2 regions of the Actinoplanes sp. NPDC051494 genome follow, and region 2 is predicted to be linked to the other one. Evidence: riboswitches for the same ligand, from Rfam matches in the RefSeq annotation. Region 2 holds a riboswitch; the other holds the start of a gene.
The links. Region 2 has a riboswitch for S-adenosylmethionine ahead of ACIA6A_RS20335 (aminotransferase class V-fold PLP-dependent enzyme). Riboswitches for the same ligand answer to the same signal wherever they lie in the genome.
Positions count from the first base shown of each region.

Region 1: it holds a riboswitch for S-adenosylmethionine, as region 2 does, so the genes downstream of both, thrC (threonine synthase) here and ACIA6A_RS20335 (aminotransferase class V-fold PLP-dependent enzyme) in region 2, are expected to answer to the same signal.

Region 1 covers NZ_JBITDZ010000002.1:817,437-833,186, forward strand. The annotation lists gene ACIA6A_RS10380 (alpha/beta fold hydrolase) at 1-565, opposite strand, end outside; gene ACIA6A_RS10385 (AAA family ATPase) at 704-2,890, shown strand; gene ACIA6A_RS10390 (DUF3263 domain-containing protein) at 2,887-3,168, opposite strand; gene ACIA6A_RS10395 (ABC transporter permease subunit) at 3,263-4,255, opposite strand; gene ACIA6A_RS10400 (ATP-binding cassette domain-containing protein) at 4,252-5,250, opposite strand; gene ACIA6A_RS10405 (carbohydrate-binding domain-containing protein) at 5,368-7,035, opposite strand; gene ACIA6A_RS10410 (polyphosphate polymerase domain-containing protein) at 7,046-7,789, opposite strand; gene ACIA6A_RS10415 (DUF4956 domain-containing protein) at 7,786-8,316, opposite strand; SAM riboswitch class I at 8,556-8,664, shown strand; gene thrC (threonine synthase) at 8,675-9,955, shown strand; gene ACIA6A_RS10425 (GNAT family N-acetyltransferase) at 10,196-11,164, shown strand; gene ACIA6A_RS10430 (hypothetical protein) at 11,259-11,696, opposite strand; gene ACIA6A_RS10435 (GNAT family N-acetyltransferase) at 11,750-12,268, opposite strand; gene groL (chaperonin GroEL) at 12,893-14,512, shown strand; gene ACIA6A_RS10445 (Gfo/Idh/MocA family protein) at 15,439-15,750, opposite strand, start outside.
Region 2 covers NZ_JBITDZ010000005.1:242,654-258,403, reverse strand. The annotation lists gene ACIA6A_RS20365 (fibronectin type III domain-containing protein) at 1-2,455, shown strand, start outside; gene ACIA6A_RS20360 (STAS domain-containing protein) at 2,486-2,830, opposite strand; gene ACIA6A_RS20355 (cyclase family protein) at 2,881-3,729, opposite strand; gene ACIA6A_RS20350 (PspC domain-containing protein) at 3,788-4,021, opposite strand; gene ACIA6A_RS20345 (UBP-type zinc finger domain-containing protein) at 4,095-4,442, opposite strand; gene ACIA6A_RS20340 (S8 family serine peptidase) at 4,541-5,953, shown strand; gene ACIA6A_RS20335 (aminotransferase class V-fold PLP-dependent enzyme) at 5,940-7,148, opposite strand; SAM riboswitch class IV at 7,209-7,324, opposite strand; gene ACIA6A_RS20330 (M20/M25/M40 family metallo-hydrolase) at 7,346-8,638, opposite strand; gene ACIA6A_RS20325 (UDP-N-acetylglucosamine--N-acetylmuramyl-(pentapeptide) pyrophosphoryl-undecaprenol N-acetylglucosamine transferase) at 8,649-9,821, opposite strand; gene ACIA6A_RS20320 (ABC transporter permease) at 10,045-10,899, shown strand; gene ACIA6A_RS20315 (ABC transporter substrate-binding protein) at 10,914-11,945, shown strand; gene ACIA6A_RS20310 (ABC transporter ATP-binding protein) at 11,932-12,699, shown strand; gene ACIA6A_RS20305 (TauD/TfdA dioxygenase family protein) at 12,696-13,559, shown strand; gene ACIA6A_RS20300 (sulfite exporter TauE/SafE family protein) at 13,552-14,463, shown strand; gene ACIA6A_RS20295 (DUF6461 domain-containing protein) at 14,456-15,400, opposite strand; gene ACIA6A_RS20290 (MarR family winged helix-turn-helix transcriptional regulator) at 15,456-15,750, shown strand, end outside.

The sequences.
Region 1 (15,750 bases), on a different contig from region 2:
TCTGCGGGACGATCGCGTCGACCCGGGGGTCCTGCCCGGCGAGCAGCAGCGACAGCGCGCCGCCGTAGGAGCCGCCGACCACGCCGACCCGGGGGTCCCCGGTGGCGTCGGTGCGCACCTCGGGCCGGGCGGCCAGCCAGTCGAGCAGCCGCTGGGCGTCCTTGACCTCGTAGTCCGGGCTGTCCAGATGGATCTCGCCGCCGCTGCGCCCGAAACCGCGCGCGGTCCAGGTCAGCACCGCGTAACCGCGGTCCGCGAGGGCCTCGGCGTCGTCGCTGACGGAGTCCTTCGTGCCCCCGAAGCCGTGCGCGAGCAGCACCGCCGGGACCTTGCCGTCGGTGTCCCGGGGCAGGTAGAAGCGGGTGTCGAGGGAGACCGGCTCGGTGCCGGACGGCCCGGAGTTCACCGTGATCATCTCGTCGGTGGCGTTCCAGGAGTGCCGTTCGGGCAGCGCGGCCCAGGTCACCAGCGCGGCCACGAGCACGAGAACCACGCCACCGGCCACGGCTCTGCGCCGCGAGACGCGGGGCAGGGCTCGGCGCAGCCGGGTCGTCAGGGCAGACATGCCGATCACGCTATCGGCGTGCCCCTGAGCGCGAGCTGTGAACGTGCCTCAACAACCCGCAGGTTCATCCGGCCGCCGTTCGTACCGCGGGGATACCGTGTCAACCAGCCGCACGTCACCACCCACGGAAGGCTTCCCGTGCCCGAAGACCTCACCCTGACCGTGCACGAACGACCCGGCCAGCTCCCGCGGCGGGGCATCGTGCGGCTGCATCCGGAGGTGATGGCCGCGCTGGCGATCAACCCCGGCGACCCGCTGCGGCTCACCGGGCGGCGCACCTCGGCGGCGGTCGCGGCCCGGGCCGAGGCGGGGGCGAGCCGCGCGGCCCTGTACGCCGACGACCTGACCATCGGCAACCTGCAGCTGCGCGACGGCGACGAGGTGACCGTGCGGCCGGTGCCGGTCGTGGCAGCCCGGCGGGTCACGCTGGCCGGGCCGCCGGAGATCACCGCGGTGGTGACCAGCGAGATGCTGCGGCTGGCGCTGCTCGGCAAGGTGGTCACCGCCGGGGACGACGTGTCGCTGCTGCCGCAGGACGTGCCCCAGCACCGCGCGCTGGTCGAGGGCGCCAAGCGGAGTCTGTCCAACCGGGTCGGCTACCTGTGGACGAGTCAGTTGCTGCAGGTGGTCGACGTGGCCGAGCAGGACGCCGCGCTGGTGACGATGGACACCGTGGTCGGCTGGCAGGGTCAGGAGCCCTATTCGGCACGCACCGAGCCCGCGCCCGTGGCGGCCCAGGAACCGGCCTCGACCGACCCGGCCACGCCCCCGCCGAGCCTGGACGACCTGCCCGGGCTGCGGGCCCAGGCGCAGGAGCTCACCGAGTTGCTGGACCTCGGCTTCCACCACGGTGAGGTGCTCAGCCGGCTCGGCACCACGGTCTCGCTGGGCGTGCTGGTCACCGGTCCGGCCGGTTCGGGCAAGTCGGCCCTGGTCCGCGCGGTCGGCGCGGGCGTGGGCGCCGAGGTGCGCGCGGTGTGGGCACCGGAGCTGGCCGCGTTGACGAACGACTCCGCCGCGACCCGGCTGCGGGACCTGGCCCGGGACGTCAAGAACACCGCACGGGGCCTGCTACTGATCAGCGACGTGGAGGCGCTCGCGCCCCGTGCCGACCCGGGACCGCTCGCTACCGTGTTCCGGCAGGTCCTGACCGACCTGGTGGGTTCCGGCGCGGCCGTGGTGTGCACGACCAGCCGCCCCGAGTCGGTGGACCCGACGTTGCGGGCTCCGGACCTGCTGGCCGTACAACTCGCGGTGCCGTTGCCCGATGCCGCGATGCGCCGCGAGCAGCTGCGGGTGCTGACCCGGGGGATGCCGCTGGCCGAGGACGTGCGGCTGGACGACGTGGCCGGGCGGACCCCGGGCTTTGTGGCCGCCGACCTGGGTGCGCTGGCCCGGGAGGCCGGGGTGCACGCGGCGCTGCGGCAGAAGGACGCCGAGTCGCCGACCGTCACGATGGACGATTTCGAGGCCGCGCTGGACGTGGTCCGGCCCACCTCGATGGCCGAGTCCACGCTGGAGGTCGCCCAGGTCACGCTCGACGACGTCGGCGACATGGCCGAGGTCAAGGAGGTGCTGACCGAGTCGGTGCTGTGGCCGCTGACCTATCCGGACACGTTCGCCCGCCTCGGCGTGCAGCCACCGCGCGGCGTGCTCCTCTACGGCCCGCCCGGGTGTGGCAAGACCTTCCTGGTCAAAGCCATCGCGGGTACGGGAAAGGCGAACGTGTTGTCGGTCAAGGGTGCCGAGTTGCTGAGCAAATGGGTCGGTGACAGCGAGCGGGCCGTCCGGGAGCTGTTCCGCCGCGCCCGGGAGGCCGCCCCGACCCTGGTCTTCCTCGACGAGGTGGACGCCCTGGCGCCGACCCGGGGCCAGTCCACCGACGGCGGCACGACCGACCGGGTGGTGGCGGCGCTGCTCACCGAGCTGGACGGCGTCGAGGCGCTGCGCAACGTGGTGGTGATCGGCGCGACCAACCGCCCGGACCTGATCGACCCGGCGCTGCTGCGCCCGGGCCGGCTGGAGCGCCTGGTGTTCGTGCCGCCACCGGACGCCGAGGCCCGCGCGGCGATCCTGCGGGCGTCGGCCAAGACGGTGCCGCTGGACGAGGCGGTGGACCTGGACGCGCTCGCCATCGACCTGGAGGGTTTCTCGGCCGCGGACTGCGCGGCCCTGATCAGAGAAGCGGCGCTGTCGGCGATGCGGGAGTCGCTCGACGCGACGACCGTGACGGCGGACAACGTGGCGACCGCGCGCAAGCGGGTGCGGGCGTCACTCGATCCCGGCCAGGTGGCGGCGCTGGCCGCGTACGCGTCGACGCATTAACGACGGCGGGTGCGGGCCCGGGTCGATCGCAGGCGGCGCAGCCGGCCGATCAGCACCGGGTCGTGCTCCAGCGCGGCCGGGTTGTCGAGCAGTCCGTTCAGCAACTGGTAGTAGCGGGTCGACGACAGCTCGAAGGCGTCCCGGATCGCCTGCTCCTTGGCGCCCGCGTGTTTCCACCACTTCTGCTCGAACGCGAGGATCTGCTGTTCACGGTCGGAGAGCGCCGGGGCCGGGGCCGGTTCCTCGCCGTCGCGAGGTGCGGGGATGTCGGGTTGCATGCGGGTTCCTCAGCGGCGGCCGAACACGAAAGGGGGACCGCCGTAATACTCGCAGCCGACGGTCCCCCACGCGCGCCTTCCAGGCAATGTCGCCTTATGTGATGTCGCGCTTACGCATGGTCCACATAGCGGTGCCCACCACGGCGACCAGCAGGAACGCCATGATGCCGCCGGCGGCCGGCCAGTGCAGGGTCAGCGTGTCCGACTCGCACCCGGTCGGCGTGGGCACGCAGCTGTTGTAGTCCTCGAGCTTGATCTCCTTGTCCATCCAGGCGCTGAGCCACGCCGGGATGAGGTATGCCTCGACGAACTTCACCTCCGCGATCGCCAGGATGGTGCCCAGGCCGAACTGGAACACGACCAGGACGCCGATGATGACGCCCATCGCCACCGCGGTGTGCCGGCCGATCGAGGCGAGCCCGAACCCGATCGCACCGGCGACCAGCACCACGACCAGCCCGCGCAGCTCCATCAGCGCGAACGACTGCCAGGTGCCCGACGTCATCCCGTCGAGCGTGCCGCGCAGGTTCGCGACCAGCGCCAGCAGGCCGGTGTAGACGATCGACAACACCACCGTGGCCGCGGTCAGCGCGACGAGCAGCGCGCCCAGCTTGGTGCCCAGCACCTGGAGCCGCCGGGGCCGCCAGAGCAGCAGGTTCATCATGCCGCCGCTGTGCCATTCGGCCCCGACGAACGTCGCCCCGATCACGAACGCGGCGACCGCCAGGATCGCCGCCAGCGCGGTGACCAGCAGCGGGAACTGCTCCTCGAACAGGAACGTGGCCGGCATGTACCACTCGGCCTGGAAGTCCTCGGGCTGCGGTTCGTACCAGTTCGCGCACTCCACGTCGGGGTTCGGCGAGTTGGCCAGGCAGAGCTTCTTCTGCTCGGCGGAGTCCTTGATCGCCTGCTGGTACGCCTGGTCGGCCTCGACCTGGGCGCCCGCCATCCGCTCGGGGGTGAGCTTGTTGTTCGTGAAGAACATGCCGACCACGATCGCGGCCAGCACGAGCACCACGCCGATGGAGAAGAACCGGGTGAAACGGCGCTTGGTGAGCCGCCGGGTCTCCGCTGTGTACAGGCTCATCGTCCCCACCCGCCGCCCTGTGCCGGGGCGGCCGCCGACAGCGCCGACTGGTCCACCTGCCGATTCTCGCCCTGGACCGGCGCGGTGCCGGTCAGCTCCAGGAAGACGCTCTCCAGGTCGACCGACACCGGGCTGAGCTCGCTGACGTAGACGCCGCGGCCGGCCAGCGTCCGGGTGATCGCGCTGGGCTGGGCGATCCCGGTGACCGTGAGGTGGTCCGTCTCGACGACGACCTGACCCCCGATGTCCCGCAACGCGGCGGCCGAGGCGGTCAGGTCGGCGACCGCTTCCAGCCGGACGCGTACGGAAGAAGTGGCGTGCTGGGCCAGGATGTCGCTGACCGACCCGGCGGCGACCCGGCGCCCGGCCGAGATGACCGTGACCGAGTCGCAGATCAGCTGGATCTCGCCGAGGATGTGGCTGGAGAGCAGGACCGTCATGCCCGAGGCGGAGAGGTCCGCCATCAGGGTGCGCATCTCCCGGATGCCGCCCGGGTCGAGGCCGTTCGCCGGCTCGTCCAGGATCAGCAGCTTCGGGTTCTTGAGCAGGGCCGACGCGACCGCGAGCCGCTGCTTCATGCCCAGCGAGTACGTCTTGACCCGGTCCTTGGAACGGTCCCGCAGGCCGACCAGTTCGAGCACCTCGACGACCCGGCGCTTCTCGATGCCACCGGCGTCGGCGAGCAGTGACAGGGTGTCGTGGGCGGAGAAGTTCCCGAAGAACTGCGGGCTCTCCACGATCGCGCCGACCTGCTTGGAGACCTCGGGCAGGGCCCGGGGCACCTCCTGGCCGAGGATCGCCATCCGGCCGCCGTTGGGGCGGATCAGACCGAGCAGCGTACGCAGGGTGGTGGTCTTGCCGGATCCGTTGGGTCCGAGGAAGCCGTCCACCTGCCCGGCCTCGACGACCATGTCGAAGCCGTCGAGGGCCTTACGCACCCCCTTCCGGCTGCGGTAGGTCTTCTGCAGACCCGCTATCTCCAGCACGGCACTCAAGCCGGACCTCCTCATGGGGCGACGATGACGTGCGTCACCCTATGCACCCGGCGCCACCCCGTTCCTGAAGCGCGCCGAACCCCCACAAAGCAGGCATATGAGGGCTCGGCGCTGCGATCAGGCGCGTCCCGAGCCGGCCGTCACCGTGGCGACCAGGGTGCCGGAGAGCGTGCCGCCCGTGTACAGGCCGCCGCCGACCGCGGTGCCCGACACCGAACCGCCGGTGTAGACGCGGTACTGGGTGCCCCGGGTGATCGTGCTCAGGTCGAAGATCACGCCCTTCAGCACCCGGGTCGACCGGAACGACGCCAGCTGGGTGCCGGACGTCGTGGCCAGGTGGAACACCGTGCCGGCGGGCTGGTTGGCGGAGAACGAGTACGCCACCCAGCCCTGCCCGCTGGTCGGCAGCGTGCTGGTCGACGCGGTCACGCCGGTGGCCACGATGGTGCCGCCGGTCATCGTCAGCGCGCCGTTGGAGTCCAGACCGCCCTCGCCACCACCCCGGGTCGGCGAGCCGTTGGCCACCACCGTCCCGCCGGAGATGGCCAGGATGCCGTTGCTGTCCAGGCCGTCGGTGCCGCCGTTGACGGTGACCACGCCGCCGGTCACCTTGATGAACGCGTTGGGGGCGTTCTGCATCTCGGGCACGCCCTCCTCGGCCGCGTTCACGGCGTCGTCGGTCGCGGTGACGGTGATCGTGCCGCCGGCCAGCGTGGTCTGCATGGCTTCCAGTCCCTCGTACGACCTGGTCACCGTGACCGTGCCGGCCGAGACGGTGAGCGCCGTGTCGGCGTGCACCGCGTCGTCACCGCTGGCCGCGGTCAGGGCGCCGCCGTCGATGGTGATCCGCACGTTGGAGTGCACGCCGTCGTCGGAGGAGTTGACGTTGACCGTGCCGTCGCTGAGCACCACGAGCGCACCGCCCTTGACGCCCTTGGCCGAGTTCTCCCCCGGGGTCGTGGTGGCGCCGCCGCCGGTGGTCGCGGACAGGCCGCCGCCCGCGACGATCACGTCGGTGGTCGCGTCGACACCGTCCCCGGCGGCGGTGACCGTACGGGTTCCGGGGCCCAGGTACACGTACCCCTTCGTGGTGTCGGTGTCCTCGTTGGACTTGATCCCGTCGCCACCGGCGGTGACCTGCTGCGTGCCGCCGGTCAGATAGACATAGTCCTGGCCCCGGATCCCGTCGTCGGCGGCGTTGACCGTGAGCGCCCCGGCGTCGATGACCAGGCCGTCCTCGGTGGCGATACCGTCCGCGGCGTTACCCCGTACGGTCAGTGCGCCGTTGCCGGTGAGGGTGAGGTCCGCCTCGCTGAACAGGGCCGCGGTCTGGGTCGACGCGGCGGCGTCGGTGAGGCTGTTGGTGGTGCCGTCGGCCAGCACCACCATGATCTCGTCGGCGGCGGTCACCGCGAGCGGCGCCGCGGTGGCGCTGGTGACGCTCGTGCCGGCCAGGATCAGCCGCACGATGCCGGTGCCGGTGCTGTTCACGACGATCCGCCCGTTGGTGAGCGACCCCGAGAAGCGGTAGGTCCCGGCGGCGGTGACCGTCACCGTGCTGCCGCTGATGGTGACGCCCGGTCCGGTGGAGGTGGCTCCGGTGCCGGTCAGGGTGACCGCGATCTCGGTGGCGGTGCTCCAGGTGTGGTCGGCCGGATCGTCGTGATCCGGGGCGTTGGCCGCCAGGGCTTGAGCCGCGGCGGGGCCGGCCGCCGCATACACCGGTGCCGGGACCGCGATGAGGGTCGCCATCAGAACGGCGACGGGGACGAGGGTCTTGCGCATTCAGCGCTCCTTAAGAGGGGGAGAAATGACGCCGGAGGAGGCGGCGCCACGGTCCTGAGGGGAGGTCGGGGCGCATCGCCGCGAGGCCGGTCGCGTACTTCGAGATCGCGATCGGGCGGTGTCCGTGCGCCCAGAGCAGCCGGTCGGCCTCGGCCGCCACGGTCCGGGTCTTCGTCTCGACCACCACGAGGTCCGGCAGGCTGAGCTGGGTGGCGGTGCCCAGGTCGGACCAGGTCAGGTCGACGTCGATGGTCAGCCGGCTCTGCGAGTCGGGCAGGAACAACGTCGCCCGGTGGTAGTGCGTGGCCACGACCGGTCCCAGCAGTCCCGGTTCCGCCCCGAGCAGGCGGTCGACGAACCAGCGGCCCGGGGTCACGTCGTGATGGTCGTCCGGCGGGTGCGGGAGCCGGTTCTTGGCGGTGCCCCCGCGGCCGGCCTCGGTCTTGACCTCCAGCCAGCAGGTGCCGGAATCCACGTACGTCCTGGTCCGGACCTTGAACCGGCGGCGCCGGCGCAGCGCGGTGAGGCGGTAACTGGTCAGCTCCGGGGTGTCGAAATACACCGAGGCGTAGCGGAACAGTCGCAGGCCGTCGATGTCGAGCGGCCGGGCGTTGCGGGTGAGGGCCGGCAGCAGGGCGTGCAGGTCGGCCCGGCGCAGCACGTACTTGCGGTCCCGGCGGGTCATCAGCTCGGCGCGGTCGGTCAGCTCGGCCAGCCCGATCGGGGCGAGCCGGTCCAGGGTCTCGGCGATCACGCGGGCACGCTCTCTTTCACGAGTACGGGATGGGAGTAGCGCACCTCGACCGTGGTGGTCTCGGTGACCAGGTCGACGCGTTCGACCGTGACCTTGTGCACCCGCCCGCCGAGCACCTGTTCGAGCCGGGCGGTCAGCGCGGTCTCGTCGGTGATGGCCTCGTCGAGCACCACGGTCTGGCGCCGGTAGCTGCGGAAGATCCGGGGGTGGTCGCCGACGTACATCACGCCGATGACCAGGGCCATCAGCACCGGCGGGACCCAGATGACGTCGCCGCCGAGCGGTCCGAGGATGCCCAGGGCCAGGGCGGAGAAGTAGTACGCGACCTCGTGCTGGTCGAGCTCGGTCGAGCGCAGCCGGATGATCGAGAGCACGCCGAACAGGCCGAGGCCGAGCCCGGCGCCGACGGTGCTGGAGGTCAGCGCCCCGGCTACGGCGAGCACGCCGACGTTGACGCCCAGGTACGCGGTCACCAGGTCACGACGCCGGTGCCGGGGGAAGTAGAGGCCGAAGACCAGGACGCTCACGGCGACAAGGTCGATCAGAAACAGCGTGAGCCGGGGCACCGGGACCTCCAGGTGAACAGAGCGCTAACAATCCATGACTGTCTATGGAGGTTAGGGTGTCCCGGCGGATCCGAACCTAAGAATCAGCTGTGAATCCATCGATGTATGTCGATTTAATCAACGAGGGTTCGCTCACACCTCGGGATTGCGTGGGCTTCTACGCCGTACCGCCACGTAAACTGGCCGTCACACAACTGAATACCTCATCCAGAGGGGTAGAGGGACACGGCCCGATGAAACCCCGGCAACCACCACGCTCGTGGCAGGTGCTAATTCCGTCCCGGCGTTCCGAGCCGGGGAAGATGAGAAGGAGCCCGCCATGACGTCGACCGTCGACGCCCCCAGCACCACCACCAGCCCCGCCCGCGCGCTTGTCTGCCGCGGTTGCGGTGCGGAATTCCCGCTCGCCGCGCAGCACGCGTGTTACGAGTGTTTCGGCCCCCTGGAAGTCGCCTACGACCAGGCCGCCCTCGCCGCGGTGACCCGCGAGCAGATCGAAGCCGGCCCGCAGAACATCTGGCGCTACGCCGCGCTGCTGCCCGCCGGTCAGGACCCGGCCACCCGGGTCACCCTCGACCCCGGCATGACCCCGCTGGTCAGCGCCCCGGCCCTGGCCGCCGAGATCGGCCTGCGCGCCCCGCTGTGGGTCAAGGACGACTCCGCCAACCCGACCCACTCGTTCAAGGACCGGGTCGTCTCCGTCGCCCTGACCGCCGCCCGCGAGCTCGGCTTCGCCCGCTTCGCCTGCGCGTCCACCGGCAACCTGGCCAACTCGGTCGCCGCACACGCCGCCCGGGCCGGCGTCCCCTCCATCACGTTCATCCCGAGCGATCTCGAACCCGGCAAAATCATCACCACCGCGGTGTACGGCGGGGAGCTGGTCGCCATCGAGGGCTCGTACGACGACGTCAACCGTCTCTGCGGCGAGCTGGTCGAGACCGACGAGTTCGAGGACACCGCGTTCGTCAACGTCAACGTGCGCCCGTTCTACGCCGAGGGCTCCAAGACGCTGGGCTACGAGGTCGCCGAACAGCTCGGCTGGCGCATCCCGGCCCAGGTCGTCATCCCGATGGCCTCCGGCGAACTGCTCACCAAGGTGGACAAGGCGTTCAGCGAACTCGTCGAGATCGGCCTGGTCGACGCGCCCGAGGGTGGCTGGACGGTCTTCGGCGCCCAGTCGGCCGGCTGCAACCCGATCGCCACCGCGCTGCACCGGGACACCGACACGATCACCCCGGTCAAGCCCACCGGTATCGCCAAGTCGCTCAACATCGGCGACCCGGCGGCCGGCGTGTACGCCATCGAAGCGGTCAAGCGCACCGGCGGCTGGATGGACTACGCCGACGACGACGAGATCCGCGAGGGCATCCGGCTGCTCGCGCGTACCACCGGTGTCTTCGCCGAGACCGCCGGCGGCACCACCGTCGCGGTGCTCAAGAAGCTCGTCGAGAGTGGCAAGCTCGACCCCGAGAAGGAAACCGTCGTCTACAACACCGGCGAAGGCCTCAAGACCATCGACGCGGTCGCCGGTCTGGTCGGCCCGACCCACACGATCAAGCCGTCCCTGAAGGGCGCCCGCGAGGCCGGCCTGCTCGGCTGACTCTGCGTAACCAGCTCTCTGCCCACTGTCGAGAATTCCTACCCGCGAGGTCTTGCGCGGGACCCACGGGATCGGCAGGATGCTCTACGCGGGAGGGCGCGACGCCGTACGAGGCCCCACCTTTGAGCTTGGCGACAATCTCCTAGGGGCCCAACGACCCAGCGCCGGAGGCACTGTGCGCGCGCCCTCTCGACCAAAATTCGCTTACGCCGGCCCCCTTTCCGGGGGACCATACGCCGGGTGGACATCACCCCGCTCAGCCCCACCGACGAAGACGCGGCCTATCTCGTCAACCAGGCCTCCGCCGAGGCGGACACCCCGGACATCCCCTACTGGTCACACGCGGCGTTCCGCGCCCGCATCCATCAGCCCTGGCCGGGACACACGTGCGAGCACTACATCGCCCGAGCCGGCGACGGGCATGTCGCGGGCGTGCTCGAACTGAACTTCCCGACCCTCGACAACCTCACCCTCGGCCACGTCCAGCTGGCGGTGCACCCTTCTCGTAGGCGCCAGGGCCTCGGCCGCGCGCTGTACACACTGGCCACCGAACGCGCCCACGCCCACGGCCGGTCCCACCTGATCGCCCCGACCGTCGACCGCCTCCCGGACGGCCCGGCCTTCGCCACCGCGATGGGTGCCACGGCGGGTCTGGCCGAGACCCGCAGCCGCCTCGACGTGGCCGACTTCGACGCCCTGGGTCTCACCGCTCCGGTAGCGGACGGCTACCGCCTCGCCCACTGGACCGACCACGCGCCCGACGAGCACGTCGACGACCTCGCCTACCTCGACAGCCGGCTCATGACGGACGCGCCCAACGGAGACCTGGCGGTGGAGGCCGAGAAGATCGACGCCACCCGGTTCCGTCAGTCCGAGCAGGCGATAGTGTCCCGCAACCGCACGTCCTTCAACGTCGCGGCGATACACACCGAAACCGGCCGCGCCATCGCGTGGACCCAGCTGACCTGCCCCAACGACATCCGCTGGCAGGCCTGGCAACAGATCACCATCGTCGACCCGGACCACCGCGGCCACGGCCTGGGCCGGACCATCAAGATCAGCAACCTCTCGTACGCCCGCAGCGCCCGCCCCGACCTTCAGGCGATCGACACCTTCAACGCGAGCGCCAACGCCGCGATGCTCCGAGTGAACGATTCCCTCGGCTTCCAGCGCCGCGAAACCTGGACCCAGTGGCAGGCAACCATCTGACCACCCCCGCTGCCTCGCCGGCCGGTGTTCGCTGCGCTGCTGCTGGCCGGTCGCTGCCCGATTCGCGGCTCTCCTGCGCGGCCGGCGCGCCGCCTCACCGGCTGGTCGGCGTGCCTCGCCTTGGGCTTTCGGCTTGCCGCGTGACCCGGCGCAGGGCCGGGCGCAGCGGGGATTCCACGTAGCCGCCGCCGCTCAGCCCGGCATGCCGCTCGAACACGTTGCGACTGCCGTAACAGCCGGTCGTCGCCCACGAGTAACCGCAGGCCACCCAGTAGGCCGGCCAGAAGACCGGCCCGAGCGCGGCATACTGCCCCGCGTGCCGGGCCTCATGCGCGAACAGCCCGGCGCGATCCCCGTGCAACAGCCACTCGGCGCTCCGGCGGGTGATCACCACCGACCCGATGGTGAAACAGTGCGCCGGTGGCACCCGGCGCCGGTAGCCCTCGGCCACCAGGATGCCGTCCCGTCCCCGCCGCACCCGGGCACCGCTGAGCACGGCCACGGCGAGCCCCACCCCGGTCGTACCGTTCACCGCGTTGAGTACCGCCCGCGTCCGTGCCCACCACCCGGTGGCGGCGGGCCGGTTCATGCCCGGCGGCGCATCTGGAGTTCCTTGAGACCGGGCACCGACGGGTGGGGGACCCGGGCGCCGGTGTCCTCGAAGCCGAGCCGTTCGTAGGCCCGGACCGCCCGGTCGTTGCCGACCACGACCTCGAGCACCAGTTCGCTGCGCCCGATCGCCAGCGACCATTCCGCGACCGCGTCCACGAGCGCGCCGAGCACGCCCCGGCCGCGGAAGGCCGGCGTGATGTAGACCGCGAACACCACGGTGGCGCCCGGCCACTCGGGCAGGACGGTGCCGCCCGCGTGGCCCACCAGTCGGCCGCCCGGGTCCGCGACGAACTGGGCGAGCTGGTCGCCTCTGGAGGCCTGCACGATCCGGCGCCGGTAGTCGGCGTGTGGGCGGGCCGCCGCCTGGGCCAGCGTCTCGAGGAAAGCCAGCGGGCTGTCGGCCAGCATCTCGAGGCGCAGGGCACGCATCCGGGCCGCGTCCTCGGGGGTGACCCGGTGCACGGTCATCGGTGGGGCCAGAGTGCTGGTCATGTTTTTTGAATACCCCCTGCGGCGACGTGCGGCAAGCCCGGGCCACGGGGCTCCCGGAGGTGGTGACGTTCAGTAACTATCGCACCGCTTTCGCGATACTGTGGAGAGGCGCTCCGCGTGGGGTCGGGGAGGCTGCGGACTTGCTGCCGGACTCCCGTACGCGTCTATGTAAAAACCGGCAAAAAGCCCACAGGGGAACACTATTCGCGCATGGATAGACGGCAATACGGGCTTTTGGTCGATCGGTCCATCGCCGGTACGGGTGACCGCCGTCACCTCCGTCCGCGACGTTGGACCCCGGTACCCAGGATCGTTCACGCATCGTGATCAAGAAGGTGTTGCGCAGCCCCTCCGGACATGGCTGTTGTCCTTGCACTCGACCCCCCAGAGTGCTAAACAGGTCATTGGCACTCGCGACATGTGAGTGCCAAACAGGTCGACCCGGTGGGGTCACGGCCGAGGTGCTGCCATCGGCGCCGAGGCACGGGACCGGTCGTCGCGGGCTAGCCGGCTCGACCTGAGGACGTCGCATCGCCAGGTGGCGACGTCCGCAGCGTTCCGCAACCAGCGGAGAGCGGGGCCGAGGAGGCCCGGCACCGCGAATGTCCAGGAGGACACAGCCGTATGGCCAAGATCATCGCATTTGACGAGGAAGCTCGTCGCGGCCTCGAGAGTGGTATGAACCAGCTCGCCGACGCCGTCAAGGTGACGCTCGGTCCCAAGGGCCGCAACGTCGTCCTTGAAAAGAAGTGGGGCGCTCCCACCATCACCAACGATGGTGTGTCGATCGCCAAGGAGATCGAGCTCGAGGGGACCTTCGAGAAGATCGGCGCCGAGCTGGTCAAGGAGGTCGCCAAGAAGACCGACGACGTCGCCGGTGACGGCACGACGACGGCGACCGTGCTGGCCCAGGCGCTGGTCCGCGAGGGTCTGCGCAACGTCGCGGCCGGCGCGAACCCGATGGCCCTCAAGCGGGGCATCGAGGCCGCTGTCGCCTCTGTCTCCGACGAGCTGAGCAAGATCGCGAAGGACGTGGAGACGAAGGAGCAGATCGCCTCCACCGCCTCCATCTCCGCCGGTGACTCCACGGTCGGCGAGATCATCGCCGAGGCCATGGACAAGGTCGGCAAGGAAGGCGTCATCACCGTCGAGGAGAGCAACACCTTCGGTCTCGAGCTCGAGCTCACCGAGGGCATGCGCTTCGACAAGGGCTACGTCTCGGCCTACTTCATGACCGACGCGGAGCGTATGGAGGCCGTCTTCGACGACCCGTACATCCTCATCGCGAACAGCAAGATCTCCGCGGTCAAGGACCTGCTCCCCGTCCTGGAGAAGGTCATGCAGGGCGGCAAGCCCCTCGTGATCATCGCCGAGGACGTCGAGGGCGAGGCCCTGGCCACCCTGGTCGTCAACAAGGTCCGTGGCACCTTCAAGTCCGTCGCCGTCAAGGCCCCGGGCTTCGGTGACCGCCGCAAGGCCATGCTGGACGACATCGCCATCCTCACCGGTGGCACGGTCATCAGCGAAGAGGTCGGCCTCAAGCTCGACGCCGCCGACCTGAGCCTGCTCGGCTCGGCCCGCAAGATCGTCATCACCAAGGACGAGACGACCATCGTCGACGGTGCCGGCAACGCCGAGCAGATCCAGGGCCGGGTCAACCAGATCCGCGCCGAGATCGAGAAGTCGGACTCCGACTACGACCGCGAGAAGCTGCAGGAGCGCCTGGCCAAGCTGGCTGGCGGCGTTGCGGTCATCAAGGTCGGCGCGGCCACCGAGGTCGAGCTCAAGGAGCGCAAGCACCGCATCGAGGACGCCGTTCGCAACGCGAAGGCGGCCGTCGAGGAGGGCATCGTCCCCGGCGGTGGCGTGGCGCTGGTCCAGGCCGGCAAGACCGCGTTCGACAAGCTCGACCTGGTCGGCGACGAGGCCACCGGCGCGAACATCGTGCGCGTCGCGCTCGACGCCCCGCTGCGTCAGATCGCCGTCAACGCCGGCCTCGAGGGTGGCGTCGTCTCCGAGAAGGTGCGCAACCTCGAGCTCGGTTTCGGCCTGAACGCCGCGACCGGCGAGTACGTCGACCTCCTGGCCGCGGGCATCATCGACCCGGCCAAGGTCACCCGCTCGGCGCTGCAGAACGCCGCGTCGATCGCCGCGCTGTTCCTCACCACCGAGGCCGTCGTGGCCGACAAGCCGGAGAAGAACCCGGCCCCGGCCGCCCCCGGCGGCGGGGACATGGACTTCTGAGTCCAGCCCCACCAGGCACCATCTGAGAAAGCGGGCCGTCCTCCGGGATGGCCCGCTTTTCCGTGCCCACCGACGGCCCTCTCGCCCAATCCCGGCGGGGTGGAGCGTCCCGCCCAGGCTCAGCGGTGGTGGTCACCCTTTGAACCCGGCGGGGTGGAGCGTTCCGCCCAGGCTCAGCGGTTGGTGGTCACCCTTTGAGCCTGGCGGGTGGAGCGTCCCGCCCAAGCCCGGCGTGGTGGTCACCCGATAAGCCCGGTGGGTGGAGCATTCAGCCCAAGTCCGGCGTGGTGGTCACCGTCTGAGCCTGGCAGGGGCGGCGCGTACCGTCCAAGCGCGGCGATGGCGGTTGCCGGCCGAAGCCGGCGGGGGTGGCGCGTGCTGTCAAAGTCGGGCGGTGGCGTTTGCCGGTCAGGGTCGGCCGGGGTGGCTCGTGTGCCGGCCCAAGCCCGGCAGTGAAGTGTGCTGCCCAGGCCCTGCGGTGGACTTGCTGCCCAGGCCCGGCGGTGGACTTGCTGGCCAGGCCCGGCGGTGGACTTGCCGCCCAAGCCCAGCGGTGACGTTTGCCGCACAAGCCCGGCGGTGGACTTGCTGGCCAGGCCCGGCGGTGGTGGCGCGCGCGTACCGCCCAAGCGCGGCTATGGCGTTCGCCGGTCAGGGCCGGCCGGGTGGAGCGTCCCGTCGGCGGTGGCACACAAAGGCCAAGTCCGCAGTTGTGGTGCATACCGTCCGGGCCCGCTGAGGCAGATACCCACCCAAGTCCGGCAGGGGTGGTGCGTGCCAATCAAGCCTGGCGGGGCCGATACCCGAACAAATCCGGCGGCAGTGACGCGTGCTGACCGTGCCTGGCGGGGTGTGGTCGCCACACTGGCAGCTGGCGCGTGCCTGCCAGGCATTGTGGAGGGCGGTTGAGCCTGATCGGGACCGGTTCAGCCGGCGAGGGTGATTACGGTTCCGGTGCGGCGGGCTTCCTCGGCGGCCCAGACCACTCGGTGGGTGGCCAGGCTCTGGGTTGCGTCCGAGGACAGCAGGCTCGGGTCGCCCGCCGCCACCGCTGCCAAAAATGCCTCGGTCAGGGCCTCGTCGCCGCCACCGTGGCCGTCCGCCGCGGTCGGGCCGGCCTCGCCGAAAGCGTCGATGGTCTCCTCGTGGCCGGTCCGGAAGTCGACGTAGCGGACCGAGCGGCCGTCTCCGTCAAGGTAGCCGTGGGTGCCGAGGAGCCGGGTGTGCCGGTGTTCCGC
Region 2 (15,750 bases):
CGTCGCCTCGTTCACCCCGTCGATCCCGGGCGTACGCCTGGCCGAACCCACCATTGCCGGGAAGACCGCGCGCACCGGGGCCGCGAGTGCGGCCGCCGATGTGCCCTCGGTCGGTCTGCGCGACGGCTCGCTGGTGGTGGAATGGGAGGTCACGCCGTTCGCCGACGACACCCACCAGCCGAGTGCGATCGAGCTCCAGATGCAGCTCACCCCCGGCTACAAGCACACTCAGACGGTGACGGCGGGCAAGGTCAGCAGCACCCTCACCCTCACGACCGACATCGAACTCCAGGCGCTGGGCAAGATCGGCTACGTCCGCAAATGGGAGTCGAAGCAGAAGGAACTGGGCCGGGTCAACGGCAGATGCGTCGTCAAGACCGTCGGCTATCTGCCCGTGGTGGTCTGCCCCCGCTACATCGTGTATGGCCAGCTCTCCGCCGACGCCGGCGGCGGTCTCTTCGTCTCGGTCGAGTACGCCCGGTCGGTCACCGCCGGCGTCACTGTCACCAACGGGTCCGTGACCTCGACCGCGGCCAGCTCCCGGAAGGCCTCACCGATCACCCCGACGGCGTCGGTGTTCGGCCAGTCGACCTTCGAGGCCGGCGTCGTCAACACGATCGGCTTCTTCTTCTACGGCGCGGCCGGCCCGACGGTGAACGTGCGGCTGTATCTCCAGTTCTTCGCCGACACCACGCAGGACCCGTGGTGGGAACTCCGTGGCGGTATCACCGTCACCACCGCGTTGAAGTCGGACGCCTATCTCGGGGAGGCGTTCACCTTCGAGAGCGGCAAACTCGTCGACGTCTTCGACTCGTTGGCCCAGGCCCCAGGGCCGTTCACCGGCCTGCAGATCACACCGGACGATCCTCGGACACCACTCACCTCACTGCTGCGCCTCGGCGTGAAGATCGTCGGATACCCGGCCGGCATCCCGATCGTATGGAGCGTGGTGACCGGGCCCGGCACCATCGACCAGACCGGTACCTACGCGCCGGCCGCGGTCGGCACGGCGGTGATCAAGGCGGAGAGCCCGGCGGTGGTCGACGGCCACCCCTTGCTCACCACGACCACCACCGTCCTGGTGGGGCCCGGCCGGCCGGGAATCCCGATGCAGGTGACCGCGACACCGGACGACAACGCGGCCGAGGTCACCTGGCAACCACCGAACACCGACAACGGCTCGCCGGTCACCAGCTACGTCCTCACCACGTCGCCGCCGACGACGACCGTCTACACAGACGCCGCCGCCCGCAAGGCCACCATCACCGGGTTGAAGGTCGGCGTGGAGTACCGGATCGAGGTGCACGCCGTCAACACGGTCGGCACCAGCCCGCCCGGGGTGGCCGTCGGGTTCCTCCAGCCGCTGGACGGGAGTTTCCTTCCGCTCGGCGCCCCGGCCGGGAACATCTTCGCCGGCGACCCGACGGCCGGCGGAGTGGTTCGCCTGTCCCGCAACGGCCGCTGGATCGTCTACGAGATCACCAATTACAGTCCGTTCGCGCCGCCCGAACTGGCCGCCGCGCCTTACGGCCTCTACCTGATCCGCCGGGACCTGCTCACCGGCCGGATCGTGCTGGCCGGCAAGGCGACCGACGGGACACCGATCCGCGTCGGGTCCAGTTACGACATCGACGGATCGGGCACCGTCGTCGCCTACACCACCAGTGGTTCGCCGGCCCGGGTCCTCGTCGCCGACCTGGCCGCCGGCACCGTACGGGACGTCACCACCGGCAAGATCCCCGGCCGGAGCTTCACCGCCCGGCTCAGCGCCGACGGCAGCACCCTGGCGGTGGCGGCGGTGCCCGAGACCGGGAGTCTGAACACCGCCTACCGGGTCGTCATTGCCGGTGGCACGGTCACCAAGGTCGGCAAATGCACCGCTGAGTACACCTGCAGCGGAGGTGCCGGCACCAGCAATCCACCCACCGCCTCCACGGACGGCCGGTACATCTTCCTCGAGGAGGAGGTGCCCCGTGCCTCCGGCGGGTACATCGGCGGCATGCTGTACGACTCGGCCACCGGCACGACCACCGAACTGCATCCTCAGCCGCCGCCGTTCAGTTTCACCCTGCCGAGTGAACTCGTGTCGGCCGTTTCGGGCGACGTCTCGACCATCGGCGGTACCAACCGCCTCGGCAACGGCGTCACCGGCGCGTTCGTCAAGCGCGGACTCACCGCAACGGTGTCCGCGTCCGACATGATCTTCACCAACGTCTCCGGGTCGGGGGTGGGCGCCGACGCGATCGAGTTCAGCGACGACGGCCGGGTCGCCGTCGTGAGAGTATTCGACGTCTCCACGACGCCGACCAGGACCCACACCGAGGTCTGGTTCAACGGCGCCCTGGTCGACCTGGCCGGCAGCTCCGACGCCGGGTACGCCGCGATCAGCGGTAACGGCCGGGTGGTGTCCTATTCCAGCAGCGCGGGCGGATTCTGGCTCCGGCGTCTGAGCTGAACCCACTGAGGCACATCCGCCGGATGTGCCTCAGTGGGCGTCGGCGGCGTGTTCGTCCGGGCGGAAGACCTCGGACAGGCCGGTGACGTCGAGGATGTGGGTGACCATGCCGCGGGTGTTGACGACCGAGAAGCGGCGGCCGGCGGCGTGGGCGGCCTCGTAGCCGGCCACCAGCCCGGCGACGCCGTGCGAGTCGAAGAACTCCACCCCGTCCATGTCCACGACCAGGTGGGTGACGCCGGGCCCGCTCGCCGCCGTCGTGAGGGTGTCGACGATCCCGGTGCCGACGCTCATGTCGAACTGGCCGGCCAGGAACACCCGCAGGACGCCGTCCTGCGCCGGCTCGGCGGCGATGCGATAGGGGTGGATGCTCACAATCGGTAGTTCTAACACGTGGGTGCGACAGTCTGATAACGGTGCCGCCGTCACCAGGTCGCGAAGATGCGGGCCTGACCGCCGGAGCCCCCCTCGAACGGGAGCAGCCCGACCACGATCGTCGCCCCGTGCGCGGGGATCCGGTGCAGGTTCGCGAGGTTCTCCAGGCCGTACCGGTCGGCGCCGAGCAGCGTCAGGTGGACCGGGAAGTCCTCGGACTCGCCGGGGTCGATGCTCAGCGTGTCCACGCCGAGGCTGCGGACCGCCCGTTTCTCCAGCAGCCACTCGCAGGCGTCCGCGCTGAATCCGGGGAAGTGCAGCGTGCCTTGTGCGTCGGTACCGCGGTACGCGTCCGGCGAGCCCACTTTCGCACTCCAGCCGGAGTGCATGAGGACGGCGGCGTCGCGCGGGATCCTTGCGTACCGTCGCTCGAAAGCCCTGAGGTCGCCGACCGTGACCTGGGCGTCGGGGTGATGGGCGGCCCGGGCGGCGATGTCGACGACCACGGCGGGGCGGATCAGCTCGTCGAGGGTGAGGTCGGTGGACAGGCGCCCGCCGGGGATGAAGTGCCCCGGCGCGTCCACGTGGGTGCCGGTGTGTTCGACGAGGGTCCACTGCTGCATGTAGTAACCGTCGTCCTCGATCGTCACATACGTGCTGCGCCGGGCCTGTTCACCGTCGGCGTAGGCCGGGAACGCGGTGGTGACCGGGTAGGTGAGGTCGCGCAGCCCGCGCCGGGAGCCGCTCAGCGACGGCGAGGGGGCGGCGGGCGCGAGGGGGGCGGCGGACGCGAGGGGGGCGGCGGGCGCGGGCCGGGTCAGCGCGAGGCTGCCGGCGGCCGCCGCGACCCCGGCGAGCGCGGCCCGGCGGGAGATCCTGGAGCAATTCTCTGTGCACATGCTGTCAGAGAGAACACACTCAGGGTGATCAAGGCAAGCGGCCGCTCCGGCGGGCGGGTCAGGACGCGGACGGCATCAGGATCCAGAGCAGCGGGTAGACCAGGAACTGGCTGCCCGGGATCAGGAACAGGATCAGCACGAACAGCGTCCGGGCGAGCCAGGGGTCGAGGCCGAAACGGCGGGCGAGCCCCGCGCACACGCCGCCGAGCAGGCGTCCCTCGCGGGGACGGACCAGGCCCTGGCGGGTCATCGAGTCGGAGAACGAGGTCGCGGTCGAGGTCGTCGAAGTCATGCTCCAAGGATCGGCCCGGCCGGGCCCCAGAAACATCGGGACCCGACCCTGACCCACCCCTGAGAAGCGACCCTCAGGTGTGCAGGTGCTGACGCCAGTCGGCCGGCACCGCGCCCTCGGGACCGGGAACGGGCTGCTCGCCGGGCCGGTGCTGGGGCGGTGCGAGGTGCACGCCGGGCACCCCGTCCTCGGTCTCGAAGTTGTAGAACCAGCTCTCACCCGGCTCGAACGAGCGGATGACCGGGTGCCCGGTCTGCTTCCAGTGGGCGGTCGCGTGCTGCGACGGCGACGTGTCGCAGCAGCCGATGTGCCCGCACGCGGCGCAGCGCCGCAGGTGGAACCACCAGCCGCCGGCGGCCAGGCATTCTTCGCAGCCGGTCCCCGAGGGCGGCACGTCGGGACGGATCGCGGTGTCACTCATGGCGACCAGTGTGGCAGGTGATCCACCCGGGGCGCGTACGGCGAACGACTGCTCCGCGACTTCTTGACCGCACCCGCGCCGCGGCCGATAGGGCAGCCGTGAGAATCCGTACCCCCTCGTGGTTGTTCGTGCCGCTGCTGGCCGCGACCGGCCTCGCCGCCGGGACCCCCGCGCTGGCCGCGCCCGGTGACGGCGGCTCGGTCACCACGCTGGCGCACCTGGTGGACGCGTCCGGGCGCCCGGCGTTCGTCGAGGTCGAGGCGCGCACGGTGGCCGAGGAGCAGCGCCGCGCCGACGCGTTGCCCGGCAGCGTCGGGCACGTCACCGAACAGCCGGTACGCATCGCCGCGACCCCGGACGACCCGGGCCGCCCGCTGCAGTGGGCCCTGGACCGGCTGCGCGCCGACGACCTGCCCGGCCTCGACGTGTCGAAGCAGCTCATCGCCGTGATCGACACCGGTGTCGACGCCGCCCACGAGGACTTCGCCGCCGGTCAGGTGCGCTGCGACCTGGGCACCGACCTGGTCGGCGACCGGCTCGACCCGGCCCGCGACGGGTGTCTCGACCCGCAGGGGCACGGCACGCACGTCGCCGGGATCGCGGCCGCGGTCAGCAACAACGGCAAGGGCGTCGCGAGCATCGCCTCCGGCACGCCGATCCTGCCGATCCGGGCCATGGACGCGCAGGGCGCCGGCACCTCCACCGCGGTCTCCGACGGGATCGTGTACGCGGTCGACCACGGTGCCACGGTGATCAACGTCTCGGTGTCGGGGGAGTACTCGGGCGCGTACGACTCCGCCGTGGCCTACGCGAGCGCGCACGACGTGCCGGTGGTCGTGGCCGCCGGCAACAACGGCGCGACCGGCAACCAGGCGCTGTGGCCGGCCTCGTCGCCGGGCGCGATCGCGGTGGCCGCCCTGGACCGGGACGGCACCGTCGCCTCCTACTCCAACACCAGCGGGGTCGCGGACATCGCCGCGCCCGGCACCGACATCTACGGCCTGGACGCGAAGACCGGCCGCTACGTCGCCAAGTCCGGCACCTCCATGGCCGCCCCGGCGGTCGCCGCGTCGGTCGCGCTGTACCGCGCCACCCACCCGGACAGCACCGTCGTCCAGGTCCGGCAGGCGCTCGCCGCCACCGCCGACGCGGCCGGTGACGCGGCCGCGTACGGCGCGGGCGTGGTCGACCCGTACGCGCTGGTGTCGAACGAGGTCCCGACCGTGACGGTGTCCAGCCTCACGGTCACCAGGCGCCAGCGGATCACCGTGCGGGTGGTGGCGTTCGAGCCGGGCAGCCGGGTCACCGTCACCGAGACGTACCGCTACCCGCGCAAGAACGTGTTCATCAGCAAGACCGTGGCGCTGGGCACCGCCCGGGTGAGCAAGGCCGGCGTCGCCAGCCGGATGGTCACCCCGGTGCAGTCGGCGAGGGCCGGCACGCTGACCGTCCGCGGCACCGGCGCGAACGGTCAGCCGATCCGGATCACCAACGCGATCAGGGTCGGGTGAGCCCGGCCAGCGCGAGCACGAGGCGGTCGATGTCACCGTCGGTGGTGCCCAGGCCGAAGCTGATCCGCAGCAGGCTCGCGGCGGTGCCGCAGTCCGCGACGTCGGCGGACCCGATCAGGCCGCGGGTCAGCGGGTGGGCGCAGAACTGGCCCGCGCGCACCCCGATGCCGTGGCGGTCGGCCAGCTCGGCGGCCACCACGGCCGCGTCACGACCCGGCAGGGCCAGCGAGACGATGCCCACCCGGGGGTGCCCGGGCCCGAAGACGCTGACCTCGGTCACGCCCGGACACGACGCCAGGCCGTCCCTGAGGCGGGCCAGGAGTTCCTGCTCACGCTCGTGCAGCGCGTCCCGGTCGGCGCGCAGCAGCACCGAGCAGACCGCGGCCAGCGTGACCGCGCCGAGCAGGTTCGGGGTGCCGGCCTCGTGCCGGGCCGGACCGGTCGCCCACGTCACGTCGCCGGGCTCGGCGCCCACCGCGGCGCTGGCGCCACCACCGGCGAGATACGGCTCGGCGGCGTCCAGCCAGTCGGCGCGCCCGGCGAGGACCCCGGCGCCGAACGGCGCGTACAGCTTGTGCCCGGAGAAGGCCAGGTAGTCGGCGCCGAGCTCGTCCAGGTCGATCGGGGAGTGCGGCGCGAGCTGGGCGGCGTCCACCAGCACCCGGGCCCCGTGCGCGTGCGCCACGTCGGCGATGCGGCGCACCGGCCACACCTCGCCGGTCACGTTGCTCGCGCCGGTCACCGCGACCAGGACCGGACCCCGGAGGGTACGCACGGCAGCGGCGACCGCGGCCACGGCGGCGTCCGGGCTGCTGGGGACCGGCAGGCGCACCTGCCCCGGCCAGGGCAGCAGGTTCGCGTGGTGCTCGCTCTCGAACACCACCGTCGTCGTGCCGGCCGGCAGCGCGCGGGCCAGCAGGTTCAGCGCGTCGGTGGTGTTGCGGGTGAACACGACCTCGTCGCCCGCTCGGCAGCCGACGAACTCGGCGACCAGGTCACGGGCGCGTTCGTACTCCAGCGTCGAGGTCTGCGCCCGCAGGCCGGTGCCCCGGTGCACGCTGCCCGCGTACGGCAGCAGGGCCGTCACCGCGTCGGCGGCCGCGCGCACCGCCGGGGCCGAGGCGGCGTAGTCGAGATGCGCGAAGCGGACCGTCGAGCCGTCCGGCAGGTCCGCGGTGAGGTCGCCGCCGACGATGTCGAGGTCGCGCTGCAGGGACAGAGTCACAGAATCCTCCGCGAGGTCGGGACCCCACGGGGTCCGCTCTTGCCCGTGCCGTGGCGGCACAGGCCTGGTCCTCACCCGGGGCACCCCATCGCGGACGGAAGGGTTGCCGGCCAGCGAGCCGGGGCTTGTCGCTGGCACTCATGACCGCTTTCGAAGTTAGCAGATGATCAGCAGGACCGCAGTAACCGGTCCAGCACGCGGACACCGAAGCGCAGCGCGTCGACCGGCACCCGCTCGTCGACCCCGTGGAACAGGGCGGTGAAATCGAGCTCGGGCGGCAGCCGCAACGGGGCGAACCCGAAATGGCGGATCCCGAGGCGGGCGAAGGACTTGGCGTCCGTACCCGCCGGGAGCATGTAGGGCAGCAGCCGGGACCCGGGGTCCTCGGCCGCGGTCGCGGCAGCCATGGCCGCGACCAGGTCACCGTCGAACGTCGTGCGCACCGCCGGCAGGCTCGACCACTCGACCTCGATGTCCGGGCCCAGCACCGCGCCCAGCTCGGCCCGGAACGCCTCGTCGCGGCCCGGCAGCGTCCGCCCGTCGACCTCGGCCCGGGCGATCGACGGCACCACGTTGGACTTGTAGCCGGCATCGACGATGGTGACCGTCGCGGTGTCGCGCAGCGTCGCCTCGATCAGCCGGGACAGGTGACCCAGCTTCGCCACCGTCGCCTCCGGGTCGGCCGGGTCGAACGGCAGCCCGGAGCCCTCGAGCAGCTCCCGGACCGGGTCGGTGAGGATCATCGGGAAACGGTGCCGGTCGAGGCGGTCCAGGGCCGCGGCGAGCTTCGCGATCGGGTTGTCGGTGTGCAGCAGCGACCCGTGCCCGGCGGTGCCCCGGGCGGCCAGCCGCAGCCACATCGAGCCCTTCTCGGCGGTCTCCACCAGGTAGGCCCGGGGGCCGTCACCGAGCTGCACCGAGAAGCCGCCGACCTCGCTGATCGCCTCGGTGGCCCCGGCGAACAGGTCCGGGCGGTGCTCGACGAGCCACTGCGCGCCGACCACGCCGCCGGCCTCCTCGTCGGCCAGGTAGGCGAAGATCAGATCCCGCGGCGGGACCACACCGGTGCGTTTGAAGTGCCGGGCGACGGCCAGCGTCATGGCCAGCATGCCCTTCATGTCGACCGCGCCGCGCCCCCACACGTAGCCGTCGCGCACCTCGCCGGAGAACGGGTGCACCGACCAGTCCGCCGGATCCGCCGCGACGACGTCCAGGTGGCCGTGCACGAGCAGCGCCCCGCGTCCCGGATCGGCCCCGGGCAGCCGGACGACGACATTGCCCCGCCCGGGCGCGCCGGACTCGACGTACTCCGGGTCGAACCCGGCCTCGGCGAGCTTCGCGGCGACGTATTCGGCCCCGGCCCGTTCGGGGCCGGGGCCGCCGTACGTCCCGGGGTTGGTGGTGTCGATGGCGATGAGCTCGCTCGCCAGCGTGACGACCTCGTCCTCGGGAAGAGTCATGCCGCGATTCTTACGCGGCGCGCGACACCACGGCCAGGATCTCGTCGACGACCCGGTCCGCGGCATCGGGGTGACCCTGGGCCGCCGCGTTGCCGGCCATCGCCGCGCGCCGGGCCGGGTCGCTCACCAGCGACATCAGCTCGGACCGCAGGTGCTCGGGCGTGGCGGTGGGGCCGTCGAGCATGATCGCCGCGCCCTTGCCCGCCAGGTGCTGTGCGGTGCTGCGCTGCTCCCCGCCGGCCGACGCGCCGTACGGGATCAGGATCGACGGCTTGCCCAGCGCGGTGAGCTCGGCGACGGTCCCGGCCCCGCTGCGCGCGAGCACGATGTCGGCCGCGGCGAGCACGTCGGGCATCTGCTCGTGGATGAAGTCCAGCACCCGGTAGCGGGCCGCGAGGTGCGGCGGGAGCCCGGCGGCGACCTCCTGCATCTCGGCGTAGCTGAGGCTGCCGCACTGGTGGATGACCTGGCAGTGCGGCAGCACATCCGGCAGCACCGCGGCGACGAGCCGGTTGATCTGCTGCGCCCCGGCCGCGCCGCCGGTCACCACCAGGATCGGCTCACGCGGGTCGAGCCCGAACGCGGCGGCACCCTTGCCCCGGTCGCCGGCCAGCAGCTCCGGCCGGATCGGGTTGCCGGTCACCGCGGCGCGCTCCCGGGCGCTCGGCGTGAGGTGCCGCAGCGACGGCTCCTGGCTGAGCAGGACCCGGGTGGCGAACCGGGCCAGGATCCGGTTGGCCAGCCCGAGGGCCAGGGTCTGCTCGTGCATCAGGTACGGCACCCGGAAGATCCACGCGGCCAGCCCGATCGGCACCGAGACGTAGCCTCCGGTGGACAGCACGACCGAGGGCCGCTTGAGCGCCACGGTCAGCACCGCCTGACCGATCCCGATCGGGATCCGGAACGCGTCGACGACGTTGCGCAGCAGTTCCCTGGGCGTCGGGGTGCGGCGCAGCTTGCCGGTGGTGATCGCCTTGAACGGCACCCCGGCCCGCTCGGCGATGGTCTCCTCCAGGCCGCCGTGCACACCGACCCACAGCAGCTCGGGAGCGACCCCGGCCTTGGACAGCCGGTCCCGCAGCGCGTTGATCGTGGTCAGCGCCGGATAGGTGTGCCCGCCGGTGCCGCCACCGGTCACGATCATGCGAAGGTGCTGCAGATGCTGGGCGCCGTAGACAGACATTGCACTCCGGGGATCACGATCGCGGGGAACCGAACAGAGCGGGCAGTCTAACCATCCAAGGTTTTCAGCGTGCATCCCCGAGCGCCAGGTGTGGCCGGTGCGACGTCCGGCGGCACCGCCGCGGGGACCACCTGGCGGGACGACCGGGATCGGGCATTGCCTAAATATATATAGGCGGGGTAGGAATTTAGGACGGCATCCCCGAGCGTCCCTGGAGTGACCTGTGAGTATTTCCGCGCCCGTGCGTCCCGCGGCGCAGCCCGTCGCCGGTGGGGTGACCGCGCGCCGCGCCGGCGGTTCCCGGCGCCGGCGGGCCGTGCTGCGGATCGTCTCGCTGGTGGTGCTGTACGCGCTGTGGGAGATCACCGCCCGGGTCACCCGCAACCCGGCGTTCATCCCGTCCCCCGGCGCGGTGTGGCACCAGCTGGTCGTCACGTCCTCCACCCACGACGGTGTCCGCGGCTACAGCGGCCACCTGCTGATCGAGCACCTCGGGGTGAGCCTGCGCCGGATCCTCATCGGCTCCGCGATCGGCGTCGGCGCCGGACTCGTGATCGGCGTGGTCATGGGCACGGTGACCTGGGTCCGGGTGGTCGCCGAGCCGGTGGTCACGTTCGTGCGGGCGCTGCCCCCGCTCGCGTACTTCAGCCTGTTCATCATCTGGTTCGGCATCGACGAGACCCCCAAGCTGTGGCTGCTGTCCATCGCCGCGCTGCCCCCGGTCGCCGTCGCCACCGCCGCGGCCGTCTATTCCGCACCGACCGGGCTGGTCGAGGCCGCCAAGGCGCTCGGCGCCGGGCGCTGGGAGACCGTCCGTGACGTGGTGCTGCCCAGCGCGCTGCCGGAGATCTTCACCGGGATCCGGCTCGCGGTCGGCGTCGCCTACTCGTCGGTGGTCGCCGCCGAGACCATCAACGGCGTGCCGGGCATCGGCGGCATGATCCGCGACGCCCAGCGCTACTCGCAGACCGATGTGGTGGTGCTCGGCCTGTTCGCCATCGGGCTCTCCGGCCTGCTGATCGACGCCCTGCTGCGGACGGCCGAGACACGGCTGATCCCGTGGCGGGGCCGAAGCTAAGGATAAGAATCCCCATGAGAAGACTTCTGCCCGTCCTTACCGCCGCACTTCTGGTGGCTGTCACGGCGGCCTGCGGCAACGGGGCCGCCAGCGGTGGCGGCGGCTCGGACAAGAAGACGATCCGGCTCGCCTACCAGGCGTTCCCCAGCGGCGACCTGATCGTCAAGAACCAGGGGCTGCTGGAGAAGGCCCTGCCGGACTACGAGATCACCTGGACGAAGTTCGACTCCGGCGCGAGCATCAACACCGCGTACGTGGCCAAGAGCATCGACTTCGCGGCCATCGGATCCAGCCCGGTCGCCCGCGGGTTGTCGGCGCCGCTGAACATCCCCTACCAGGTCGCGTTCGTGCTCGACGTGGCCGGCGACAACGAGGCGCTGGTCGCCCGGAACGGCTCCGGGGTCACCGACGTGGCCGGGCTGCGCGGCAAGAAGGTCGCCACCCCGTTCGCGTCGACGTCGCACTACAGCCTGCTCGCCGCGCTCGACCAGGCCGGGGTCAAGGAGTCCGAGCTGACCATCGTGGACCTCGAGCCGCAGGACATCCTGGCGGCGTGGACGCGTGGGGACATCGATGCCGCGTACTCGTGGCTGCCGTCTCTCGACGAGTTGAAGAAGACCGGCAAGGTCCTGATCAGCAGCAAGCAACTGGCCACCGCGGGCAAGCCCACGCTCGACCTGGGCGTGGTCTCCACCGCGTTCGCCGGGGCGCACCCGGACGCCGTCGACGCCTGGCGCAAGGCGCAGGCGCAGGCCCTGGACCTGATCGCCAGTGACCCGGCGGCGGCCGCGACATCGGTGGCCCAGGAGCTCAACCTGACTCCCGAGGACGCCCAGCACCAGCTCAGCCAGGGCGTGTTCCTCACGCCGGCGGACATCGCGAGCGACGAGTGGCTGGGCACCGAGGCCAAGGTGGGCGGTCTCGCCGACAACCTGCTCAGCGCCGCGCAGTTCCTCAAGGACCAGCAGAAGATCGACGCCGTCCCGGATCTCGCGACCGTGCAGAAGGCCATCTACGTCAAGGGGCTGCCCGATGTCCTCGGCTGACATCGTTCTGGACGGCGTCGAGCACTCCTACGGCGACGTCACCGCCGTGGGGCCGGTGAGCCTGCACGTGCCGGCGGGGGAGTTCCTCGTCCTCGTCGGCGCGTCCGGCTGCGGCAAGAGCACCCTGCTGCGGCTCATCGCCGGCTTCGAGGAACCCACCCGGGGTACGGTGCTGACCGGCGGCCGGGCACCGCGCCCCGGCCGTGGCGCCGGCCTGGTGTTCCAGCAGCCGCGGCTGTTCCCGTGGAAGACCGTCGGGGGCAACGTCGCGCTCGCCCTCAAGTACGCCGGCCTGCCCACCGACCGGGTCGACGAACTGCTCGCCGGCGTCGGCCTGCACGACGTCGCGCACCGGCGCACCTGGCAGATCTCCGGCGGCCAGCAGCAACGGGTCGCCATCGCCCGGGCGCTCGCCGTGGAGAACCCCTTGCTGCTGCTCGACGAGCCGTTCGCCGCCCTGGACGCGCTCACCCGGGAGAGACTGCAGGAGGACCTGCGCCGGGTCAGCGCGAGCACCGGGCGTACCTGTGTCTTCGTCACCCACAGTGTCGACGAGGCGGTGTTCCTCGGCAGCCGGGTGGTGGTGCTCACCGCCCGGCCCGGCCGGGTCGCGCTGGATCTCCCCGTCGGCCTGCCGCGGACCGGACTCGCCCCGGACGAACTGCGCGGCCTGCCCGAGTACGCCGCGCTGCGGTCCCAGATCGGCCACGCCGTCCGCTCGGCGGCGACGACATCGGAAGGAATCCCCGCATGAGTACTGTTGCCACCGACCTGCGGCTCGAGGCGCTCGGCCCGCACTTCGGCGCCGTGGTGCACGGCGTCGACCTGGCCACCGCGAGCGACGAGGAGATCGTCGCCGTGCGGGCCGCCCTGGTCGAGAAGAAGGTCCTGTTCTTCCACGACCAGCCGCTTGACGACGACGGCCAGGTCGGCCTCGGCCGCCGGATCGGCGAGCTCACCGCGTCGCACCCGGTGGTCGGCGGCGTCGACGCGGCCCACCCCGAGGTGTACGCGCTGGACAGCACCGACAACGGCTTCGCCGACGTGTGGCACACCGACGTGACGTTCATGCGGCGTCCCCCGCTCGGCTCGATCCTGCGCCCGGTGATCCTGCCGCCCACCGGGGGCGACACGAACTGGGCGGACTCCCAGCTCGCGTACGAGTCGCTGCACCCGCGCGTGCGGCAGCTCGTCGACGGGCTGACCGCCGTGCACGACGGCACCCGCGAGTTCGGCTACTACCTGGCCCAGCGCCGCGGCGGCCAGGGCAACGAGTGGGACGGTGAGATCGTCACCCGCCTCGACCCGGTCGAGCACCCGGTGATCCGCGTGCACCCGGAGACCGGCCGCAAGGGCATCTTCGTCAACCCGGGCTTCACCTCGCACATCGTCGGCGTCTCCGAGTTCGAGAGCCGCTCGATCCTGGACCTGCTCTACGCCCACCTCACCAAGCCCGAGCACATCGTGCGGCACCGCTGGCGCCTCGGCGACGTGGTCATGTGGGACAACCGCAGCACCTCGCACTACGCCAACCGCGACTACGGTACGGAGCGTCGCGTCATGCACCGGATCACCCTGCGCGGTGACGTCCCGGCCGGCCCGGCCGATGCGTAGGCTCCTGCTGCTCGCCCTCGTCGGGCTCGGTGCGCAACTGGTCGACGGCAGCCTCGGCATGGCGTACGGCGTCACCTCCACCACCCTGCTGCTCGCCATCGGCACCAACCCGGCCGCGGCGTCGGCGACCGTGCACCTCGCCGAGATCGGCACCACGCTGGTCTCCGGCGTCTCGCACTGGCGCTTCGGCAACGTCGACTGGCGCGTCGTGGTCAAGATCGGCGTCCCGGGCGCGGTGGGCGCGTTCGCCGGCGCCACGTTCCTGTCCGGGCTCGACACGGCGACCGCGGCCCCGCTGATGTCGATCATCCTGCTGGTGCTGGGCCTGTACGTCTTCATCCGGTTCACCACGCTCGGCCTGCCCAGGGGCAACCTCGGCAAGCCGCTGCGCAAACGGTTCCTGGCCCCGCTCGGCGTGGTCGCCGGTTTCGTCGACGCGACCGGCGGCGGCGGATGGGGCCCGGTCGGCACCCCGGCGATCCTGGCCAGCGGCCGCCTCGAACCCCGCAAGACGATCGGCTCGATCGACACCAGCGAGTTCCTGGTCGCGATCGCGGCGAGCATCGGCTTCTTCGTCGGCATCGGCTCGGAGCAGATCAACGTCACGTGGGTGCTGGCGCTGCTGCTCGGCGGCGTGATCGCGGCCCCGATCGCGGCGTGGCTGGTGCGCCACATCCCGCCGCGGGTGCTGGGCTCGGCGGTCGGCGGGGTCATCATCCTGACCAACGTCCGTACCCTGCTGCGCAGCGACTGGATCGACGCCCCGGACGCGGTGCGCTACGGCGTCTACGCGGTGATCTACGTGATCTGGGCGGCGGCGCTGGCCTACTCGATCGCGCAGTACCGAGGCCACCGCGACGAGGACCGCGAGATCATCGCCGAGTCGGCCGGGAAGATCAGCTGAGCCCGGCCACCACCGCGGCGACCTCGGCCCCGGACAGCGGACGCAGGGCGGCCCGCACCGCCACGTCCGGGTCCGGGTCGAGGACGCCGCGCAACGCGCTGGTGAACGCACCGTAGGTCGCGCGGTCCGCGAGCCATCCGCGGACCGCGCGGCCGAGCTCGGAGTCCACCGCCACCGCCCCCGGTCCACCGCTGTCCCCGGCCCGTTCCAGTGCGGCGCCCAGGCCGGGGGTGCCGGCGATGCCGAGCCGGGCGGCCAGGGCGCGCACCTGGGCGACCGCGATCGCGCGCTTGCGCTCGGCCGGGACCGAGGCGAGGACCGCCCGAACCGTGCGGTCGGGGCGCAGCAGGTCACCGGGCCGGACGCCGCCGATGAACCAGGGTTCCAGGTGGGCCGAGAGCCGGGGGACGCCCAGCGGGTCCGCCGGGACCGGGGCGTTGGTCAGCCGCTGGGCCAGGACCAGCGCCTTGGCCTCGGCGTCGCGCCAGGTCTCGTCGTGCTCGCCGTCCGGCTCGCGCAGCCCGATCGCGCGCATCACGTGCGACAGCAGGTCGGGCTGGGTGCCCCAGGTGAGCTCCGCCGACGGGTACGCGGGGTCGAACGCCACCGCCGTCGCGCCGTCCAGCGCGTACGTGAACCGGGGTGTCGCCTGGTCGTCACGCAGCACCGACATGGCCTCGGTCCCGCGCGAAGCCGCCTCCAGCAGCACATGGTCGCCGCCGGAATCGCCACCCGGCTCGATCACCAGCGCCCATTTTCCCAGCGTGAGCACGGCCGCGTGCCCGTCCAGAGCGCCGGGCCCGCGCACCGCGACGGTGTCGGGACACGCCCCGAGCCGCAGCAGGGCCTCCCGCTCGCCGACGGCTTTGACGAACGTGAGGCTGAACGTTGCGCCGAGGTCGGCGACCCGGTCCCGGGCGTAGGCGAGGTCATCCACGCCGCGAAGGATAACCGGTCGGACAATTTGTATAAGCGCTGTTACTTTATCGGGCATGGACCTGATCGACAGCAACTACTGGTCGTCCGTACATCAACTCCTGGGCGAGCTCGACCGCGACATCGCCGCGCTGTATACCGAGCGGGGCATCGACGGCGTCCGGACCCGCTTCGTCGGCCCGCTCATCGCGCTCGGCCGCTTCGGCCCGCACACCGTCCAGGAACTCGCCGACCGGCGCCAGGTCACCCACTCGGCGATGAGCCAGACGGTGGCCGCGATGCGCAAGGAGGGCCTCGTCGAGAGCACCCCCGGCCCCGACGGCCGGACCCGCAGCGTGCGCCTGACCGCCC